DNA from 2 places in the Lysinibacillus sp. FSL P2-0066 genome. Region 2 is predicted to be linked to the other one. Evidence: riboswitches for the same ligand, from Rfam matches in the RefSeq annotation. Region 2 holds a riboswitch; the other holds the start of a gene.
What was found. A riboswitch is a leader RNA that binds a small molecule or an ion and turns the genes downstream of it on or off. The one in region 2 is predicted to bind cobalamin.

Region 1 (10,698 bases), 1.7 Mb from region 2:
TGATTGATAAGCGTCGCTCTGCTAATAATTTTATCAAGGACGTTAAGATGACTGAAGAAGATATACGCCCTATTTTGGAGGATGTTAAGCTTGCCCCTTCAGCATTTAACTTACAGCATGCTAATTATATTGTTGTACTTGATGAGGATATGAAAGAAAAGGTAAGAGAGGCGGCATATGGTCAATATAAAGTGCATTCAGCTTCGGGTGTAATTCTTGTACTAGGTGACAAGGAAGCATATAAAAATACTGCTGAGCTAAGTCAAGGTATGGTGGATTTAGGCATAATTACTGCTGGCGAACTAGAGGATATTGTAGCAGAGAATACAAGTTTTTATGAGGATCGCGGTGAAGGATTCATGAAAGATGAAGCCATTCGAAATGCTTCTTTGTCTGCTATGTTATTCATGCTTGCTGCGAAAAATCGTGGTTGGGACACTTGTCCAATGATTGGCTTTGATAATCAGAAAATGCGTGCGCTTTTCAATGTGCCAGAAACACATGAAATAGCCTTAATGATTACTATTGGGAAAGAAAAAGAAAGCAGTCGTCGATTACGTGGCTATCGTAAGCCAGTTGAAGAATTTTCCATTTATTATTGAAATGGTATAAAATACAATAACTATACAAATACTATGAATAATGTACACTTAGGAGGAAACATCATGAAAGTAGTAGCAATCGTAGGTAGTATCCGTAAAGAATCTTATAATATGCAATTAGCTCAATTTATTCAAAAACGTTATACAGAAAAGTTAGACCTTGAAGTATTAAGCTTAAAGGACCTACCAATGTATAATCAAGATATTGAAAATGAGGCTCCACAAGCAGTTCTTGATTTTAAAGGAAAAGTAAAAGCTGCAGACGCTGTACTATGGGTTACACCAGAGTATAATGGTACAGTTCCAGGGGTTATGGTCAATGCCATTGATTGGCTATCTCGTGTAGATAAAGTAATGATTGGCAAACCATCTATCATTATGGGTGCATCAATGGGGAACTTAGGAACTGTAAAAGCACAATTACATTTACGTGATATTTTATTCTCTCCAGGCATTAACTCACCTTTACTTAGCGGCAATGACGTTTATATTGGTGCTGTTCACACTAAATTTGATGAAGAAGGCAATTTAACTGATGAAGGTACAGTGAAATTCCTTGACGTAGTCATTGATAACTTCTTAAGTTGGGCAAAAAAATACGTTTAATTAAAATCTAACCCATAAGTATACAATATACTTATGGGCATTTTTTGTTTGGAAAGATGCTACTTCTGCATGAAATCTTCATACTTTCACGATATACTTTTAACAAATTCTAAAATGGTGGTTAAGGATGAGAAAATTATCATTAAAGCTTGGGATTATCTTTTTCATCACATTGTTTTGTATTGAAACATTTATGATGTTTTTTTTGCATGTTTCCTTGACGAATTCTAGAGTGGAAGAGGAATTAGAGAGTTTACAAGCGAGAGGAAACTCACATCGTACTATATTAGAGCAGAACTTCAATAATGAAACACTAGCACATGTTGTTCTTATGGAATCAGAAGCAAGTACTGATGTCGTGGTGACTGACCATTTAGGGACAATCCTAGCCTCCTCACAACCTCATTTAGAAATCAGTAATCTGATTGGTGAGATAGAGGGGGACATACCGTATGAGGGAATGGTTTTACAAGACAATTGGCAGGAAGTTCAATCTATTGCCACGATAAGCCCTATTCAAAATCAGCAAGGAACGATTGGCTATGTATTTATGTTTCAAAATACCGATTCTATCCATGCATTAATGAAACGGCTCAATAAGCATTTTCTCATCGTTGGTATTGTATCTGGTCTTGTCAGTATTGCAGTCATTATTGTTCTATCTCGCAAGCTCGCTAAACCACTTATTCAAATGAAAGAGGCTACATTGAAAATGAGTAAGGGTGATTTTACAGTCGCTCTTTCTACGAATGGGAAAGATGAGCTTGGGGATTTATCGAATGCTATACAGCTTCTGTCCAATGATTTAAATCATCTAAGGCAAGAGCGTAAGGAATTTTTATCGAGTATTGCACATGAGCTTCGTACACCGCTAACCTTTATTAAAGGCTATACAGATATTCTTGCTAAACGGGATTTAACAGAGCAAGATCGTCAAAAGTATTTAACTATTATAATAGAAGAAACAAATAGACTTTCTCGGTTAATCAAAGACTTATTTGATTTAGCGAAAATGGATGAAAACTCATTTATGATTGAAAAACATTGCTTACATTTAGAATCGTTTTTTTCAAGCATTGAAGAAAAATTAAGTCCCGCTTTTCAAGATAAAGGTATTTATTTGGCTATACATTGTGATAATGGTTTAACACTATGTGCAGATGAAGCAAGACTTGAGCAAATCCTGATTAATCTATTAAATAACGCCTTAATCTATTGTGCGCCAGGAGATACGACTACCGTCACTGTAAAAAAGGACAATAGCGTTTTAAGTATCGTTGTGGAAGACACAGGTAGAGGAATTCCAAAGAAGGATTTACCGTATATTTTTGATCGGTTTTATCGAGTGGAAAAATCACGTAGTCGTGCTTTAGGTGGATCTGGACTTGGGCTTGCTATTGTCAAGGAGCTTGTACAAGCACATGGGGGAGAAATAAAGGTTAGAAGTGAAATAAATAAAGGGACTACTTTTGAATTATCATTTAAAGGAGTAGAAACGAATGAAAACGATTTTATGCATTGATGATGAACCAAGAATGTTAGATTTATTAACCCTTTATTTGGAACCACTATTTCTTTGTAGAGCCATGTCTTCTATACAAGAGGCATTGGATTTTTTAGAAGAAGAGCATGTGGATTTAGTTCTTTTGGATATTATGATGCCAGAGATGGATGGGTGGCAGGTTTGCCAGGAAATTAGGAAGTTTTGGGATGTTCCGATCATTATGCTTACTGCAAAAGGAGAACAAGCTGATATTGTAAAAGGCTTAAACCTTGGTGCTGATGACTACATTTTAAAGCCTTTTGATGAGGAAGAGTTGTTAGCACGAATACATGCTGTATTAAGAAGAACAAAATCTGAAGAAAAAGTAATTAACTTTGAAGGGCTTTGTTTAGATAGAGAGTCCTTTGAAGTATATTTTCAACATAAGCCAATTCCATTAACACCAAAGGAATTTGCCATGCTCGCCCTTTTTTTAGATTATCAAAATAGAGCATTTTCTCGAGAACACCTTATTCATGCCGTTTGGGGATATGATGTAACGATTGAAGATCGTACCATTGATTCACATGTACGTAATTTACGAGAAAAATTAAGAAAAAGTGGTTTTCCGGCGGATGATTACTTGCAAACAGTTTGGGGCATCGGCTATAAATGGCATAAGTCTGCTAATAGAAAGCAAATGGAGCATAAAAGCTAGAAATAACCTCTACCAGAATTGAAGGTAGAGGTTATTTCTATTATTTTGGGCTAAGCTCTTCTTCTGTTACCCATTTATGATTTGTTACGGCTTCACCATTTGTAGTGGAAGTATAATCAACCATATATACAGTTGTTTGCACAGCCTCGTCAATAAGGACAGTCGCATTTTCCATACCTTCCATATGTGCTGCGTCCGTTTTTATTTCTGTTCCAGGAGCCAGTGGTGCTTCTTGTGGGTCAATTAATTCTTCATGAATTACCCACTTATGCTTTTCTATTCGCTTTCCACCAGATGTAGGCTCATAGGAAATAACATAGGCAGTTGTATTATAGGCACCTACTATTGTTGCTTCGGCCCCTTTCATACCTTCCATATGTCCATCTGTAATTATGGCTGTGCTCCCTACAGGAAATTTCGGATTCTCAGCTTTTTTTAATGTTACGGGTACTTCGCCAGAACTTGAATGATTCATTGTAGAATGATCCATTTTTTCAGCAGCTTCATTAGAAGTGGATGCAGGTTTTGTTTGCTCCTCAGTACAAGCCGATAAACTAATTAGAGCGACTACTGATAATAGTCCGACTGACCATCTTTTATTGAATTTCATATGATATCCTCCTCACTCTTTGCTCCTAATGTAGCAAATAAATGTGCAGAAACGATGGATATGATCTATGAAAAACATCTGGCACAAATAGGTGAGAAGATATGCTATTGAATGGGCATGATCTTCAATGTTTTTTGTAATCTATAGGCGAAGACACCAGCAAAAATAGCTAAAATAATATCTTTTGGTAGAGGAGGAATCATCCAAAGCCAAGCGAGCTTATATGAAAAATTCTCTGGTGCACTTGCCCAAAGCTTGTATGCAAAAAACATCCAATTTGTTCCTATCAAATAATTTATCGCTGTTGCTACCAAAGCAGCTACGATAAAGCTTTTCTTTGTACCGCTTCGTTCAACAATCAACCCTGCAACAAATGCCGCTAAAATAAATGAAATTATAAACCCAAAGGTTGGGCTTAAAATTTGGCCAATTCCACCACCGAAACGAGCAAAGACAGGAGCTCCTGCCAATCCTACACACATATAAATTGTACAGGCGAGCGCACCTTTTCTACTACCAAGAATAAGTCCTGCTAAAATCGCAAAAAAGGTTTGAAGCGTAATGGGTACACCACCAACTACCATAAAAGGTGCAAAGGACGTGATATTAGCACCCACCATCATTAGCGTTGAAAATAATCCAATATAGGTAATGTCAACAGTTCTTAACTTATGATGACTATGTTGCGTAACGGTTGCCATGAATTTCACCTCGTTTTATAAGTTATTACTGTTAGTGTAAAAAACGAAAGTAGTTGTGTCAACTTTATAATTTAAATAAGTTAACTCAATTGCTTGAAGTAGACTATCTATCTATAAAAATGTATGATAGAATCGTCACAATTTTATAACTTCAAATACTATTGGTGTGATATTTTTGAATATCACTTAAAAGGGAAGTCGGTGGAAGTCCGACGCTGTCCCGCAACTGTAACGAGGAATCCTATAATATGATTTGCCACTGTTTAAGAATGGGAAGGCAATTATAGGATAGTGAATCGAAGCCAGGAGACCTGCCATTTAGTAATACCTGTAATGCCCACGAGGATGCAAGCAATTACGGACAATAGCTGGATATTTTTCTGACTTTGTTTAATCTAGGGTATTTCTATGCGCACTTTCGCATGGGATACCTTTTTTTATTGCTTCATTCATCAATATTCAGTAGGAGATTAAAACAGATGAATAAAAAATTTATGTTATTTTCCTTCGTACTTTTCATGGTTTTAATTGTTTCAATGACCTTTGCTGTAATGGTTGGCTCAGTTTCAGTTACACCGTTATATGTCTGGAAAGTGATTCTCTCTAAAATACCTTTTATACAAAATGCGATTGAGCAAGATTGGAGTCGCTCTCAGGAAATCATCATCTGGCAAATAAGAGCACCTCGTGTTTTGCTAGCTGCTATAGTAGGAGCGGGGTTAGCCATTGCAGGCGCAGCCATTCAGGCACTTGTACGTAATTCCATAGCAGACCCGTATATTCTAGGGATTTCTTCAGGGGCAGCTGTCGGAGCTACTTCTGTGATTATTTTAGGAGCCTTTTCATTTTTAGGTATTTACGCTCTTTCAGTATCCGCATTCCTTGGTTCATTACTTGCCATAGTACTTGTCTTTTTCTTATCACGTGTTGGGGGACGTGTCTCTATTTTCCGCTTGCTATTGGCAGGTATGGCTGTGTCCTTTATCTTAACGGCTATCTCTAATTTTATTTTAATGATGTCAAAGCAAGAAGGAGCCTTAAAGGCTGTTATGTTTTGGATGCTAGGTAGTTTAGCTGGAGCCAAATGGAATAATATTGTGATTCCAGCTTTCGTATTCTTTGTTGTTTTTGGGCTACTGTGGCTACATTATCGCAATTTAAATTTACTATTACTGGGAGAAGAAGCGGCAGTGACATTAGGCGTTAATCTTCAGCAATTCCGTATTCAGTTAATACTACTAGTATCTCTATTAACAGGTGTGCTTGTCGCAGTTAGTGGTTCTATAGGTTTTGTGGGATTGATTATTCCGCATATTGTGCGATTAATTGTGGGCTCAAATTATAAATACGTGATACCTATTAGTGCTTTAATAGGTGGAATATTCTTAGTGTGGGCAGATGCCTTTGCTCGAATCATCATTGCTCCCCAGGAAATGCCAATTGGTATTATTACAGCTTTTTGTGGAGGACCATTTTTCATTTGGCTTCTCCGTCGTAACAACTATTCATTCGGTGAAGGAGATTAATTTCAATGACATTAGAAGCGAAACAAGTATCATTCTCCATTTACGATCAGCGTATACTACATGATGTAAGCATTCAAATAAAAGAAAAGCAATTTGTTGGATTAATAGGTCCTAATGGGAGCGGAAAATCAACATTGTTAAAAAATATGTATCGTCTGCTAAAACCTGAAAGCGGTAAAGTAGTATTAAATGAGCAAGATATATTAAAGCAATCAAGTAAAGCTATTGCGAAAAATTTGGCTGTTGTAAGCCAAGAGACACCCGTATTATTTGATTTCACTGTGCATGATTTAGTCAGTATGGGAAGAACGCCACATAAAAAGCTATTAGAGCTTGATCAAGAGAAAGATTTTCAAATTGTTAAAGATGCTCTTAGGCAAACGGGCATATCGCATTTAGAGAAACGAAGCTTTAGTTCGCTTTCTGGTGGCGAGAAAAAGCGTGTCATGGTTGCAAGAGCACTTGCTCAACAAGCACAGGTATTAATATTAGATGAGCCAACGAATCATTTAGATATTCAACATCAACTTCAACTTATGGATTTAATTCAGACCTTGCATTTAACCGTCGTAGCTGCTTTACATGATTTGAATATTGCTGCTATGTATTGCGATCAAATTTACGTTTTACAGCAAGGGCGAATCGTTTGTCATGGTACACCAGAGGAAGTGCTTACGCCAACAGTGCTGCAAGATGTATTTGGTGTTTTTGCGGATATTCAAACACATCCAATGACAGGGAAGCCGTATCTTACATATGTTCCTGAACAATTCACGAAAAAGTTTAGCTAAATATAGAAAAGCAAGATCTTCTATTAGATACATAAAACATCCTTTAAGGAGTGACTGTATGCAAATAGCTTTTACGAAAATGCATGGTACTGGCAACAGCTATATCTATCTTGATCTTTTCCAATATGATTATAAGGAAGAGATCTTTAGTGAATTGGCTCAAAAAATAGCCAATGTTCATACAGGTATAGGCTCAGATGGGTTAATTATTATCCAGCCATCCAAAACTGCTGACTGTGGTATGCGTATTTTTAATAAAGATGGCTCTGAGGCGACAAATTGCGGTAACGGTCTTCGCTGTGTTGCTAAGTATATCTTTGAGCGTCATATTGTGCGACAAGAGCAGCTTATGATTGAAACGAAATCGGGCATTATGCTGGCACAGGTAGTGGTGCAAGACGATAGCGTAATAGAAGTGATTGTCGATATGGGCAAACCTCTCTTATTGCGCAAAGACATTCCGATGTTAGGAAACCCAAATGAGCTTGTCATCAATGAGATATTTCCTTTACCCCAACAATCTCTTTTGGTAACTGCTTTGTTTTTGGGCAATCCGAATACTGTAGTTTTTGTGAATGCGATCGAGCAAGCACCATTAAGAACATTAGGCGGTATTATAGCAAACGATATGAGATTTCCTCATCGTAGCAACGTTGAATTCGTTGAGGTTGTTCATGCGAAAGCTTTAAAATGTCGAGTTTGGGAACGAGGCACGGGTATAACAGAGGCCTGTGGAACAGGTGCTTGTGCAGCGGTAGTGGCTGCTATATTAAATGGTTTTTGTCAGAAGGGAGAAGAGATAGTAGTCCAACTTAGTGGTGGTGACTTAGTCATACGATGGGCTGACAATGACCATATCTGGATGCGTGGTCCTGCAGAATTTATTGCGGATGGAATTTATGAGTTTTTATCTTAATTACGCCAATACTTTTTCGCAATGCCATATTAAATTAAAGGACGCCACTCTGAAATCGGAGGCGTCCTTTATTGTAGAACCATTAAGATATTGCTTTTAAGCCTGCTACACCTATGATAATCGCTAGGATACTGATAATACGTGATAGATTTTTGGATTCCCCAAAGAAAATGATATTTACAAGTACAGCTCCAACAGTACCAATTCCTACCCAAACAACATAGGCAATACTTAACTGTAAATAGTTGAAGGATGCATATAAAAGGGCAAAGGACACACCAAAACCACCAATATATAAAATTAAATTTCGTAATGTTTTATGCTGACTATAAAAGCGTAAGCCGATTACACCTATAATTTCAGACAATGCAGCTAAGATAATAAACATCCAACCCATTATACATTTGCTCCTTTCGTTTGATCCTGCTCTTTAGCGGAATTATCTGCTAACTTTAGACCAATTACACCTAATACTAAAATAAACATAAACAGTCCTTTAATGGCATTAAACTCACCATCGAAAATGAAAATATCCATTAATGTAGTACCGATTGCACCTGCTCCGGCGAAAATAGCGTAGACTGTTCCAGTAGGTAAGCTTTCACAAGCCTTTGATAAGAAGTGAAAATCTATAGCAATGATTGTCACAATAATTATCCAGTGCCACCATGTGCTTGCTACGTTAAAGCCAAATACCCAAAGCAATTCAAATAAACTTGTTAATACGACGTACATCCATTCTTTTTTCATAATTAAAACCCTTTCTATTAGGCAATTAAATGACTGACATTCAGTCATTTTTAAAGTAAAAGAGAACGTCACTTTTATGGGTGACGTAGGCCAAGTGCATGATATAGGAAGTCGATAAGCTCAAGCTTGAGCAATTTCATTGTTTCATCCTTACTATCATCAAATAAATAAATTTGTTCCGCAGCAGATTCAATTAGACCAATCATCAGTTTAGCAGAACGCGTTGGATCAATAGAATCACGTATCATTCCCTGTTGCTGACCAGATAATAAGAAATGCCTCATCCAGTCATAATAAGGTGCATAAATATTTTCCCATTCTTTTAAATGCTCAGTTTGCGCAATACCTGCATAAATAAGTGCAACGATATCTCCATAATCTTTCGTGATTAAAAAAATCATTTCCACAACCTCTTCAAGTTGTTGTTCAAAAGGCTTATGATTTGAAATACCTTCATCTAAGGTAGCGATAATTCTTTCTACCATATTTTTTGCAATAGCAGGCATAACAGAAAGGCGTGATGGGAAATAAAGATAAAATGTTCCTTGAGCGATCCCAGCAGCTTTAACGATATCTGAAACCTTTGTTTTTTCAATACCTTTTTCTCTGAAAACCTCAATGGCGGCTTGAATGATTTTTTCTTCCTTTGACATGCAATCCCTCACTTTTGCCTTACTTATTTAGTATGTTACAGAATAAGAAAAACAATGTCAATATAAAAATGACTGATAGTCAGTCATTTTTTGTTATTCAATGTTCATTTGAATAGCCAATAACACAATGATGCGAAGGAGTATATTTTCTATATTTCGGGGAATTTTAAGATTGAAAGGATTGATGAACATGAACGAAATTAAGTTTGCACAATTAGACAAGCAGCAACTTGAAAAAATTAATGAACTTGAAGAAAAGATTGGTGTAACATTAGTTGCCTATGATCCTTCCTCCACACCATCACAGGGTTCTGGCGCTTTTGAGTCAAATAATAGCACTACTACAAATCATCCATCATAATGAAGTGAGAAATGCCTTGCAGTAATGTAAGGTATTTTCATTTTATAGACGTACTAAAAGGAGTGTTTGAATTGAAAGAATTCTATGCGGATTTACATATTCATATTGGACGTACTTCTAGTGGAAGGGCTGTGAAAATTACTGGCAGTAAAACGTTAACATTAGCACGAATTTTAGAGACGGCTAGTGCAAGAAAAGGATTAGACATCATTGGGATCATTGATTGTCACTCCCCTGAAGTAATCGAAGAAATGGTGAAGATGATTGAACGCGGAGAACTGAAAGAACTAAAAGAAGGTGGTCTGCAATTTCAGGAAACAACTTTGATTCCCGGATCGGAGATCGAAATTTATGATCAACATTGTCATGGTCCTATTCATGTGCTTGCTTACTTTCCTACACTAGAGCTCATGAAGCAGTTCTCAGACTGGATGTCACAGCATATGAAAAATATCCATTTAAGTTCACAGCGCATTTATTGTGACGGCCAAACTTTGCAGCAAAAGGTGCATGAATTGGAAGGTATTTTTATTCCGGCACATGTATTTACACCATTTAAAAGCTTGTATGGCAAAGGGGTTTGTCGAAGTTTAACTGAAGTCTTTGATCCGCAGCTTATCGATGGCCTTGAATTAGGTTTAAGCTCTGATACAAATATGGTAAGTCATATTAAAGAATTACAAGCATATACATTCGTTAGCAATTCTGATGCGCATTCGCTTGGGAAATTGGCAAGAGAGTATCAAAAGTTACGATTAGCAGAAGCGAATTTTGCAGAATTAAAAATGGCTCTGCATGATCAGCATGGACGAGCAGTAATTGCCAATTATGGCCTAAATCCTCTTCTTGGCAAATATCATCAAACAGTTTGTGCAAAATGTAGTAAACAGCTAAGTAAAGAAGCTACCATTTGTACACAATGTGGGAGTACTCAAATTATAAAGGGAGTAGCTACCCGTATACAGGAGCTATCTGAAGACT
Region 2 (10,698 bases):
TGAGTGTGACGAATTTCCTTCATCATACTCATAGTGCGACAACCAAGAAGAGGGTCTCTATTCAGTATAGACGACTTATTTTATATTGGTTGAAGAACTATGTAGTATTTATGTCATAGCTAGCATCTAACCTTTAGAAGGAAGATGCTTTTTTTATGAACGATAGGAGTGAACTAGATGACATCACATTCAATATTATTTTATGAAAATCAAGTAAAGCAACAAATCATGAACAACCTTTCTAGTGAGCACAGTATTTCCCTACAAACTTATATCAAAAAATTAATACAAAAAAATCCTGAAGATTACAAAAGTATTAATTATGCCTATTTAAATATAAAACGCGAATTAGTCGGTACAGTATAATGCTGATAGATGATAAAATTGTAGAGGATAGTATTGATATTGATCAAGACACTCTATTTAGAAATTTGGATCATTTTGAGATAGAGAGATGCTTTGTATTAGAATATTTAGAAATGCTTTTAAGATGGAATAAACAAACACACGCTATATCTGAAGAGAAACTTCAAAAGCTTTGGATGAAACTGATAAGAAAATATAAATTTTCTCTTGATGAATGGGAAAGAAATGCTGGGAATAGGAATATTCATTCTTACCTTGTGAAAGAACAAGGACATGGTTTACAAAGATTAATTCGTTTTTACAGGGAACGGCATGGAGTGAAATGGTTAGAAAATGCCTTTGATTATGGGATGACATTGCTATTGAAATTTGGTGAAATGCCAGCATTAGAAATGTTTTTCCTCACAAATTTAATATGTTACAAATGGCAACTAGATTACTTAGAGGATGAAGAAGTGCAACATTACTTTTCTCATTTAGCAAATGGGAAAGTGAAAGAGGTCTATAATAGCTTTAGGGCTTACGATAGAGAACAAAATCTTTTAACTGCTACTAAATTATATAAACTTATATCCAAATATAATCCTCAATTTCATACAAATTCTGCTGCAACGCCGGAATTTTATAAGGAATTGGCCCTGTTTATTGAAAGGAAATAATATATTCGTAGTGTCAATCAGTCTATTTTTCTTCAGAATCTAGACTGTTCTATGTTAGCTATTCAACTAGATTATCATAGTCATTCTACAATTAATTAGATTTGCTGTAGATCGATTTTAATAGAGAATTTCATACATCATTTAAAATAAATAATTTAATTAGGAAGTAGTAATTATTGATAATCTATTTCGTACTACATAATTAAAAATACTGAATAATCCAAAAATAAAGAAGTTTAGAATCTTGATTTACTTTTCATTTGAAGGATGGTACACTTAAAACTATTGAACAACAACTATATATTGTGTTCGTTTTACAAAGGTACTACTATATGTAGTTTAAAAGGGAAGTTCGGTACAATTCCGACGCTGTCCCCGCAACTGTGAAGCTGACGATGATTGCAACCACTGTGCATTTGCATGGGAAGGGAATCAGAGAATGAAGCAAAGCCAGGAGACCTGCCTTTATAAAACAAATTTATCATTTCTTCGGGGATTAAGAGATGGGAACGTCAGTATTTTTGGTATGTTAACGTTTCCATTTAGCCTATCTCTCTAGAGGAGATAGGCTTTTTTATTTTATGAAAAGAGGGATTTCTATGAAACTTTATACGAAAACAATTTGTCCAAAATGCCTATGGGTAAAATCTGAACTACAACGTGCAGGACTTGAAGCTGAAATTGTTAACATTGATCACGATGAACAAGCAAAGCAAACGATTATTAATGCAGGTTTTTTAAGTGTGCCTGTTTTAGAGATGAATGGAACTTTTATAGGAGATGTTCAGGAAATTGTTTCTCAAATTGAGTTGATTGCCCTATGATCGTATTCGCTAGTCGTACTGGCAATGTGCGCAATGTGGTATCCAAATTAAAGGCAGAATGTATCGAGCTCTCCGAGGAATTGCGATTGAACAAGCCATATCTTTTAATTACCTACACAGATGGTTTAGGTGACATTCCAGCAAAGGTACAACGTTTTTTAGAAAAAAACAGGGATTTTTGTAAAGGAGTAGTTGCCAGTGGGAATAGTAACTTCGGTCATCATGTATTTGGCGCTGCTGGTGAGAAAATCGCTGCTACGTATCATGTACCCCTAGTAAGGAAATTAGATTTACGAGGTAATCAAACGGATTACGAAGCAATACAAACGTTTTATGAAACGAGGGTAATGGGATGAAAACCTATTTAAAGCTTAATAATGACGTACTGAATCGTTATAGTACAACTGGGTTACTTGAGTTAGAAAAGGACCGCGAAGCTACGCGCCGCTACTTTTTAGAGTATGTTAACGTACGTTTGCGTTATTTTATAGATATTGAGGAAAAAATCCGCTATTTAGTTGATGAGGGCTACTATGAGAAAGCATTTATCGACATGTACGAGATGGAATTTATAAAGAAGTTGTACAAAAAAGCCTATGATTATAATTTCCGCTTTCCATCCTTTATGAGCGCAAGTAAATTTTATGATAGCTATGCTATGAAAAGTCGTGATGGGGAAGAGATCTTAGAAAAATATGAGGATCGTATAGTCATTATCGCTTTGTATTTGGCTCAAGGAAATACAGCTCTAGCAGAACGCTCTGTCGAAGCGATGATGGAAGCTTATCAGCCAGCAACACCAACTGCTTTAAATAGTGGCAAGAAAGCACGTGGTGAATTAGTTAGCTGCTTTAAATTATCAATGGATGACTCCATGAATAGTATTGCCGAAAATATTGGCTATTGTTTAGAGCTATCACGCCTTGGTGGTGGGGTTGGGGTCAACCTAACAGATTTACGCCCTTTAGGTGATCCAATTAAAGAGATATTAAATCGTGCAAGTGGTGTCATCCCAGTAGCAAAACTGTTAGAAAATTCTTTCAGTTATTCGAATCAGCTAGGGCAACGAAATGGCTCAGGTGTTGTCTATCTAAATATTTTCCATGCAGACATAGAAAATTTCATTTCATCAAAAAAACCAAATGCGGATGATAAAATTCGTCTTGCTACACTTTCAACAGGAATTATTATACCAAGTATTTTCTTCGAACTGATGAAACGTGATAAGGATATTGTTTTGTTTAGCCCATACGATATTTTTAAAGAATATGGCAAACGGATGTCTGAGATTTCCATTTCAGACATGTACTACGAGCTACTTGATAACCCTAAAATTCGTAAAATTAAACGTTTAAATGCACGTAAGCTTTACACAGAGGTGAAAAAAGCACAATTTGAATCAGGCTATCCGTTTGAAATCTTTGATGATAATGTCAATAAGGTACATCCTTTAAAAAATATTGGACGTGTCAAAATGTCCAATTTATGTACAGAAATCTTACAAGTACAAGAGACAAGTATCATTACGGACCAGGATCAACCAAACGACTATGGATTAGATGTATCGTGTAACTTAGGTTCCATCGATATCCATGCAGCAAGTAAAGTGAAGGATTTCGGCGCATTAGTCGATACAGCGATGCACCTATTAACAAATGTATCGCAAATGACACATATTAAAAATGTACCGTCTGTTGCAAAAGCCAACCAATTAATGCATTCTGTAGGGCTTGGCTGTATGAACCTCCATGGGCATCTCGTGACGGAGGGCATCCTGTACGGCTCAAAAGATTCGATTGATTTCATGGATCACTTTATGGAAGCGATGAACTATTATTCTTTGAAATCTTCGATGGAAATGGCGAAAGAAAAAGCTGCAACCTTCTACCGATTTGAGGACAGTGATTATGCATCAGGTAGCTATTTTGACCAATATATCAATAAAATTGACGAAGAACTATCACCTGTTGTATTGAAGGCGCTTGGCAATATACCAATCATTACGAACAAGATGTGGGAAACGTTAAAGCAGGATGTAATGCAATACGGTCTATTCCATTCCTATCGTTTGGCTATTGCCCCAACTGGTAGTATTTCATATATTCGTAGCTGTACGGCTTCAATCGCACCATGTACAGAGCGCGTAGAGGTTCGTGATTACGCCGATAGTAGAACCATTTATCCAATGCCTCATTTAACAAATGACAATAGTCATTTATATGTGGAGGCGTATGATGTGAATCCTTATGATTTAATTGATTTATATGCAGCTTCTCAAAAGCACGTTGACCAAGGTATTTCCATGACGCTTTATGTAACGGACAATTGGACAACCGAACAATTGGCTAAAGTATACATTTATGCGTGGATCAAGGGCATTAAGTCTGTTTACTATGTTCGTCAACGATTACAAAGCTTAGAGGAGTGTGTAGCATGTCAAATATAATTTATGAGGCAGTCAATTGGAATAAGGCAACAAGTGAGCTTGCCCAAATATTTTGGGACCAGCAATGGAAGCAAATTTGGTTTCCAGAAGAAATTGCGGTCAGTAAAGATATTAAACAATGGAAAAGCTTTGAGCATCAGGACACATATAAAAAAGTATTTGCAGGATTAACCTTACTGGATACTGTACAAACAAATATCGGAATGAATCGTGTTGCCGCTTATACAGACGATTTACAGGAAAAGGCTGTCCTAACCGTTTTTGATGCATTCGAGGCGATACATGCCAAGTCCTATTCTTATATTTTCACAACGCTTTGTACAAACGAAGAAATCGACGAGCTATTTGAGTGGGTCAAGAAAAATGAATTTCTACAGTATAAGGCCAATAAAATAGCAGACATTTATAATAGTATTGAAGAAGGCAATCCAGAGAGCTTATGGAAAGCGATGTTCTCATCCGTTATGCTTGAATCTTTCCTGTTTTATTCTGGCTTTTTCTATCCACTCTACTTAGGAGGACAAGGCTTCCTACGAAATAGTGCAGAAATTATTTCACTCATCTTGCGCGATGAATCTATCCATGGGGTAGCAGTTGGATTTTTTGCTCAAAATCTATTCAAGCAATTTTCAAAGGAAAAGCAAGAAGAGCTACATTTATGGGGCTATGAGCTATTATTAGATTTATATCAAAATGAAATGAAGTATACAGATGATATTTATGCGGAAACAGGATTATCACCTGAAGTGCGCGCATATGTACGTTATAATGCAAATAAAGCTTTAATGAATGTCGGCTTTGAAGCCATGTTCCCAGAAGAGGAAGTCAATCCAATTGTGATGAATGGGATTCGTAATGAAGGCTCCACATATGATTTCTTTTCACAAAAGGGTGCTACCTATGCCAAGGCAAAAGTTGCGCCGATCACAGATGACACATTCAATTTTAATCGTTAAGGATGAAGAACAATGAATCTAGAAGTAAAAATTAAAAAAGTTCACGCTGAAGCCATGCTACCGATACAAGCCAACCCTGGTGATGCAGGCATGGATCTCTATTCCATAGAAGCAGTAGAAATCCCAGCAGGCGTAGCCAAACTCATTAAGACAGGTATACAGATTGAATTACCTAAGGGAACGGAAGCCCAAATTCGACCAAGAAGTGGATTAGCATTAAAGCATAGTGTAACTGTACTGAATAGCCCAGGCACTATAGATGAAGGCTATAGAGGAGAAATCGGTGTTATTTTAATCAACCATGGTCAAGAACCATTTATTGTAGAAAAATCAATGCGCATTGCTCAAATGGTTATTCAATTTGTTCCTTCTATTCAATTAGTGGAAGTAGATGAATTATCTCAAACGGTCCGTGGAGAATCTGGATTTGGTGCAAGTGGTACGAAATAGCGTACCTATATATAAACCTCATAAAGTTTACTTAAAAATCCTGCTTAAAATGCAGGATTTTTTTGTTACCGTTGCTAATAGCAGAAGGAAATAATAGGGTTCATATGGAATGAAGTAATGATAGCGAAGTAAAGGAGCTAATAATCATGAAAAAAAATATGTTCAGGTATTTTCCTTATGTTGATTGTCATTCTTACATCGATCACAACTGCTGCAGCAGCTAGTAGTCAACTAAAAGTGGACGGTATGACAGTACAAACGGATGTGAAGCCCGAAATAAAAAACAATCGAACAATGGTACCTTTACGCGTGATTAGTGAAAATTTAGGGGCTAAGGTGCATTGGTCGGATGGGCAAGTGATACTGACCCAAAGTGAGATGAAAGTCAGTTTAAAGTTAAACAGTAGTAAAGCCACAGTAAATGGAAAAACGGTATTATTGGATGCAAAGCCATACTTAAAGAATGGACGCACCATTGTACCATTACGTTTTCTAGCAGAAATCTTTGGCTGTAAAGTTCATTACGATCATTTAACGATCTCAATCGATACAGAGCCATTGATGATTAAGGGTGTGGAAGTGAAAGCATTACTTCATGAATACCACATGACAATGGGGGGAGTAGTCGAGCAAATCAATGGCAATGCCTATATGGAAGAAATGCACCGTATATTTACTAAAAATATGGGCAAGAAGATAAAACAGCCTAACGACTACACATGGTCTGTGCATAGCACCGTAATTGGGGGCTATTATAAAATGGGCCAATATGATTTCTTGAACAAGGAAGGTAGTAGCATAGCACGTTATGATCTCTATTCGTTGGTGCAATCTTCAGATAAACCTTTGACTGGACAGCCAGACGTGTTGATTTATGACGCCACTGTTGACCAATGGTATGAGTTTAACAAAACTGCCAGTGACTCTATTTATTCGTTAATGGAAACTGCCACGAGAAATGGCTTTGTGACAGTTATTAGTAATACAGTTCCTTGATTATGAATCCATTAAAAACGCAATAGAAGAGCACATCTATGAATAAGATGTGCTCTTCTTATTAAAAATGCTAATCATTTTTATTTAGAAAAGTACTAGGCATGACTACAAGGACTACTGTTCCACGAGCACAAAGCGTATCCTGCGCGTAAACTTCAGTTTCTACTTTCCATTTCTTCGGATGAATTTCTTCAACAGTGCCAATTGCCTTTAAGGGAACATCTTGGGGTGTTGGCTTGAGGAAATCTACATTAAGGTTAGCCGTTACAAATCGAGGTGGCTCCACTCCATCACCAATTTCATGTCCATTTTTACGATGCAAGGCAAGCGCTGCCGACCCTGTTCCATGGCAATCAATTAATGAAGCAATTAAACCACCATAGATAAATCCTGGAATACCCATATATTTTGATTCAGGTGTATAGATTGTAATCGTCTTATCACCATGCCACCCCGTGCGAAGATGATGACCATCATCATTCAAACGGCCACACCCATAACACCAAGCGATATCATCTGGATAAATATCTTGAATTGCTTTTTCTACTTTTAATTCTTCCATTCTTCTCTCCCCAATACTCTAGTATTATTTGTTTCTAATCGAACGTTAATCATTTAAGTATAATTAATCATTTCCATTCCATCAATAAAAATCTAAATATTCCATCTATTCAAACTATTTAAGAAAGCACGACCATGAAGTTGGACAAGTTTTATTACTGACAGATGGGGAGGGCTGGTATCAGGAAGAAGGAAAAGCTGCATAGCTTGTAAAACGCTGGCATGGTGCAACTAAAGAAAGATGGTATACTAAGGTCGTTACGTTTTTCTTTTACCGTGCTGAAGAAGGAATTAAAGGAGTCAAAAGGTATGTCATTAGAAAATATAATCGATTGTATTTGCAAGGAAGCAACTAATAAAGACAGTAAAAAATTAGAAGAATTACTAGAGCAATTGTATGATTATGAAAGTGCTAAAATACTCGATATTTACCCTTATCAGATAAAAAGTAATAAAAAATATAGTCAAGTAGAAGTATTCTTCGATAAATTGGAGATGGTCGATTTCCAAGAAAAAACGCAGGATTATCATTCTTATCAGAAAAGCCTAGAAAAATTCGAGAGATTTTTTGAATTGATGTGGTTAAAATCATCTGAATTTTATGCATTTTATTACATACCAGATCCTTTATATAAGGATCAATTGTATTATAAAGTCTACGAGAATGAGTGGAATAAAATTATCCCTAAAGATCTTACAGAAGGCATTTTATTAAACATTGATGAGTACACAATATTAATTTCACTAATAAAATTAGCTGTTTCGGACCATCTCCATCTACATATCATTTTACCTGAGGAGAATATGGTATTTAGTGGGAATGGATTAGCCTTTTTAATCTATAGCCAGCGTAATCTTGAGCTATTTGAAAAGATAGCTAATACGGAGGGGCTCTATATCCGTTGAAAAAGTGATAGAACATTTCCAGCAACATGGAGCCAGATAAATATGAAACATACCCTAAAAAATAGCAACAATCTATGTTGCGTACAGATCGTTGCTACTATTATTTAAAAATCATTTATTTTGCTCTCGATAATTAATGGCCTCTTTAAATTCATCGGTAGCTAGGATGTTGTAAAACATATTTCTACTGTTTACGTTTGCTATTGTCCCAGTGTTTGTATTATCAATCCATAGATAGTATTCATCATCGTTTAGTTTGATCTTATACTGCGGAGCAATTTCGTTATCAACCTCACCGAATTCTCTAGCTTTTTTAAATGTTTTTTCTATAATTTTAACATCTTCCGTATTAGAGATTTGTTGTAAAGTATCGGGTTGTACTTCATCGAAATTAATTAATTCTTGAATTTCTATCACCTTTGATGCTTCTTTCTGATCGTTACAAGCAACTAACGCTAAAGAACAAATCATTAACAACAAAATTGTCTTTATTTTCACCTTGATCTTCACCCCTCTTTATTCATTCTAGTATATTCCCTTATGAACACTTCTTCAAACCGCAAACCCTCAAAATATTTACATATTCTAACAGTCTAAAAAAGGTTTAACCATAGAATAAAAACTTATCTGAGAGCTTTCCCCTTGAATGGAATTTATAGTATGCTGATTAAAAGGGAGGAGAGGGATTTTATGGTTAAACAATTGATTGTTGGGGATACAATACAGGAATTGGCTTCTACTCGTCGCATACTGGAACGCTTGCCCGACGAGCATTTGACATGGAGGCCACATGAGAAATCAATGACACTAGGAGGTCTGGCCACGCACCTAATCAATCTGCTAAACTGGCAAATGGCTATTTTACAGTACTCAGACTTTGATCTTTCCACCGTTCCGTTACGACGAGAGGCATTAGAAAAGCGAGCTGACATTCTGGATGAGTTCGATACAAACGTAAGAAAACTGGAAATGATGCTTACTGAATGTGATGAGAAAACGCTCGGAGAGGTATGGACACTACGTCATGGTGACCATATTATTCGCCAGGAGCCTCGAGCAATTGCGTTCCGCACCTTCGGATTAAGCCACATGGTCCATCATCGGGCGCAGCTTGGGGTATACTTGCGACTTCTCGATATTCCAGTACCAGGCATCTACGGCCCCTCTGCAGACGAAGAAGCCTAGTAAACTACTTCCATGAATCGCTATTTAGAAAGGTATGAGGTGTTCGATTGACTAAGATAATGACGAAAACAGAACGATTAATTATTCGATTAATGGAAGAGGGAGATTACTCTTCTTGGCTTACGCAATATGAAAATCGTTTACCTTCCCAGCATAAATACGATGAAGGTAAATTAGATATGAGCATCTGTACGAAAGAATGGTTTATTGATTTAGTTACTAAGCATCATCAGATGGCTGAGGATGATAAGGTGTATGTATTTGGAGTATTTAGAAAAACAGATAATACGCATATTGGTTTTGTAGACTTTTCCACAATTATGAGGGAAGAATTTCAATGGGCTAGGTTCGGGTATACCATTCATAACCATTTTTGGAGAAAAGGTTATGGTAAAGAGGCTGTAAAGGCAGCGATTGATCTAGCATTTGAAAAATTAAATTATCATCGAATAGAAGCTCATATAAACCTCGACAATACGGCATCTATAAAATTAGCAGAAAATGTTGGGATGCTTTATGAATGCACGAGGAAAGGATTCATATACGAGGACAACAAGTGGACTGATCAGCTGGTTTATTTTATAAATGCAGAAGACATTTAAAAGGGAGGAGCTGTATGTACGACATGGAGAACTCTTTAGAAGTGCAAAAGAAAGAGGATATAAAAATTTCAATAGTCATACCAGCCCATAATGAAGAAAAATACATTGGAAAGTGCTTAGAATCTATTTTAAAGGCTTCCAAATCCTTTGAAAATCAAGTAGAGATTATTGTTGTTTTAAATCGCTGTACAGATAGAACAGAGCAAATTGCAAAATCGTATAATTGTATCCTACTAAAAAATAGCGATAAGAACCTTTCGAAGATTAGGAACGCTGGCGTTGATATAGCAAGAGGGGAAATCATCGTCACAATTGATGCCGATACACAGATGAACGAACATGTGTTATCGAAGGCAGTGGAGAACTTAATCACAGGTAAGTACATTGGCGGGGGCGTTACAGGAAAGTTTGAAAGAATGTCCTTAGGAATTTTTGTTTCAGCTTTGTTATTAATCGGACCAATATTTTTAAAATATGGTGCAATTTCTGTAGGCATCTTTTGGTGCTACAAAAAAGATTTTCAAGCAATTAATGGATTTAATGAAAATATGCTCATGGCAGAAGATGCCGATTTTGCTAAACGATTAAAAGATTGGGGAAAAAAGAACGAAAAAAAATACGGAACAATTCAAAATGGAATGATCACTTCAAGCAGAAAATTTGATAAGCATGGAGACTGGGTTTTACTTAAACGTCCTAAAATGATCCTAGCATACCTTAAAGGTACAGATCAGAAACATGCGAATG

Region 1: linked by a shared signal. The riboswitch ahead of MKZ14_RS19990 (iron chelate uptake ABC transporter family permease subunit) and the one ahead of MKZ14_RS11280 (glutaredoxin) in region 2 are both predicted to bind cobalamin.

What each region holds. Positions count from the first base shown of each region.
Region 1 covers NZ_CP150202.1:4,011,388-4,022,085, reverse strand. The annotation lists gene MKZ14_RS20020 (nitroreductase family protein) at 1-602, shown strand, start outside; gene MKZ14_RS20015 (NADPH-dependent FMN reductase) at 666-1,208, shown strand; gene MKZ14_RS20010 (ATP-binding protein) at 1,336-2,730, shown strand; gene MKZ14_RS20005 (response regulator transcription factor) at 2,708-3,409, shown strand; gene MKZ14_RS20000 (YdhK family protein) at 3,450-4,019, opposite strand; gene MKZ14_RS19995 (biotin transporter BioY) at 4,124-4,720, opposite strand; cobalamin riboswitch at 4,866-5,054, shown strand; gene MKZ14_RS19990 (iron chelate uptake ABC transporter family permease subunit) at 5,200-6,246, shown strand; gene MKZ14_RS19985 (heme ABC transporter ATP-binding protein) at 6,252-7,037, shown strand; gene dapF (diaminopimelate epimerase) at 7,096-7,953, shown strand; gene MKZ14_RS19975 (SMR family transporter) at 8,036-8,350, opposite strand; gene MKZ14_RS19970 (SMR family transporter) at 8,350-8,703, opposite strand; gene MKZ14_RS19965 (TetR family transcriptional regulator) at 8,778-9,356, opposite strand; gene MKZ14_RS19960 (hypothetical protein) at 9,547-9,717, shown strand; gene MKZ14_RS19955 (endonuclease Q family protein) at 9,789-10,698, shown strand, end outside.
Region 2 covers NZ_CP150202.1:2,279,362-2,290,059, forward strand. The annotation lists gene MKZ14_RS11270 (hypothetical protein) at 178-366, shown strand; gene MKZ14_RS11275 (hypothetical protein) at 366-1,025, shown strand; cobalamin riboswitch at 1,329-1,507, shown strand; gene MKZ14_RS11280 (glutaredoxin) at 1,625-1,849, shown strand; gene nrdI (class Ib ribonucleoside-diphosphate reductase assembly flavoprotein NrdI) at 1,846-2,205, shown strand; gene nrdE (class 1b ribonucleoside-diphosphate reductase subunit alpha) at 2,202-4,295, shown strand; gene nrdF (class 1b ribonucleoside-diphosphate reductase subunit beta) at 4,283-5,251, shown strand; gene dut (dUTP diphosphatase) at 5,264-5,701, shown strand; gene MKZ14_RS11305 (copper amine oxidase N-terminal domain-containing protein) at 5,879-6,697, shown strand; gene MKZ14_RS11310 (PaaI family thioesterase) at 6,768-7,259, opposite strand; gene MKZ14_RS11315 (hypothetical protein) at 7,568-8,164, shown strand; gene MKZ14_RS11320 (hypothetical protein) at 8,276-8,662, opposite strand; gene MKZ14_RS11325 (DinB family protein) at 8,855-9,349, shown strand; gene MKZ14_RS11330 (GNAT family N-acetyltransferase) at 9,397-9,951, shown strand; gene MKZ14_RS11335 (glycosyltransferase) at 9,966-10,698, shown strand, end outside.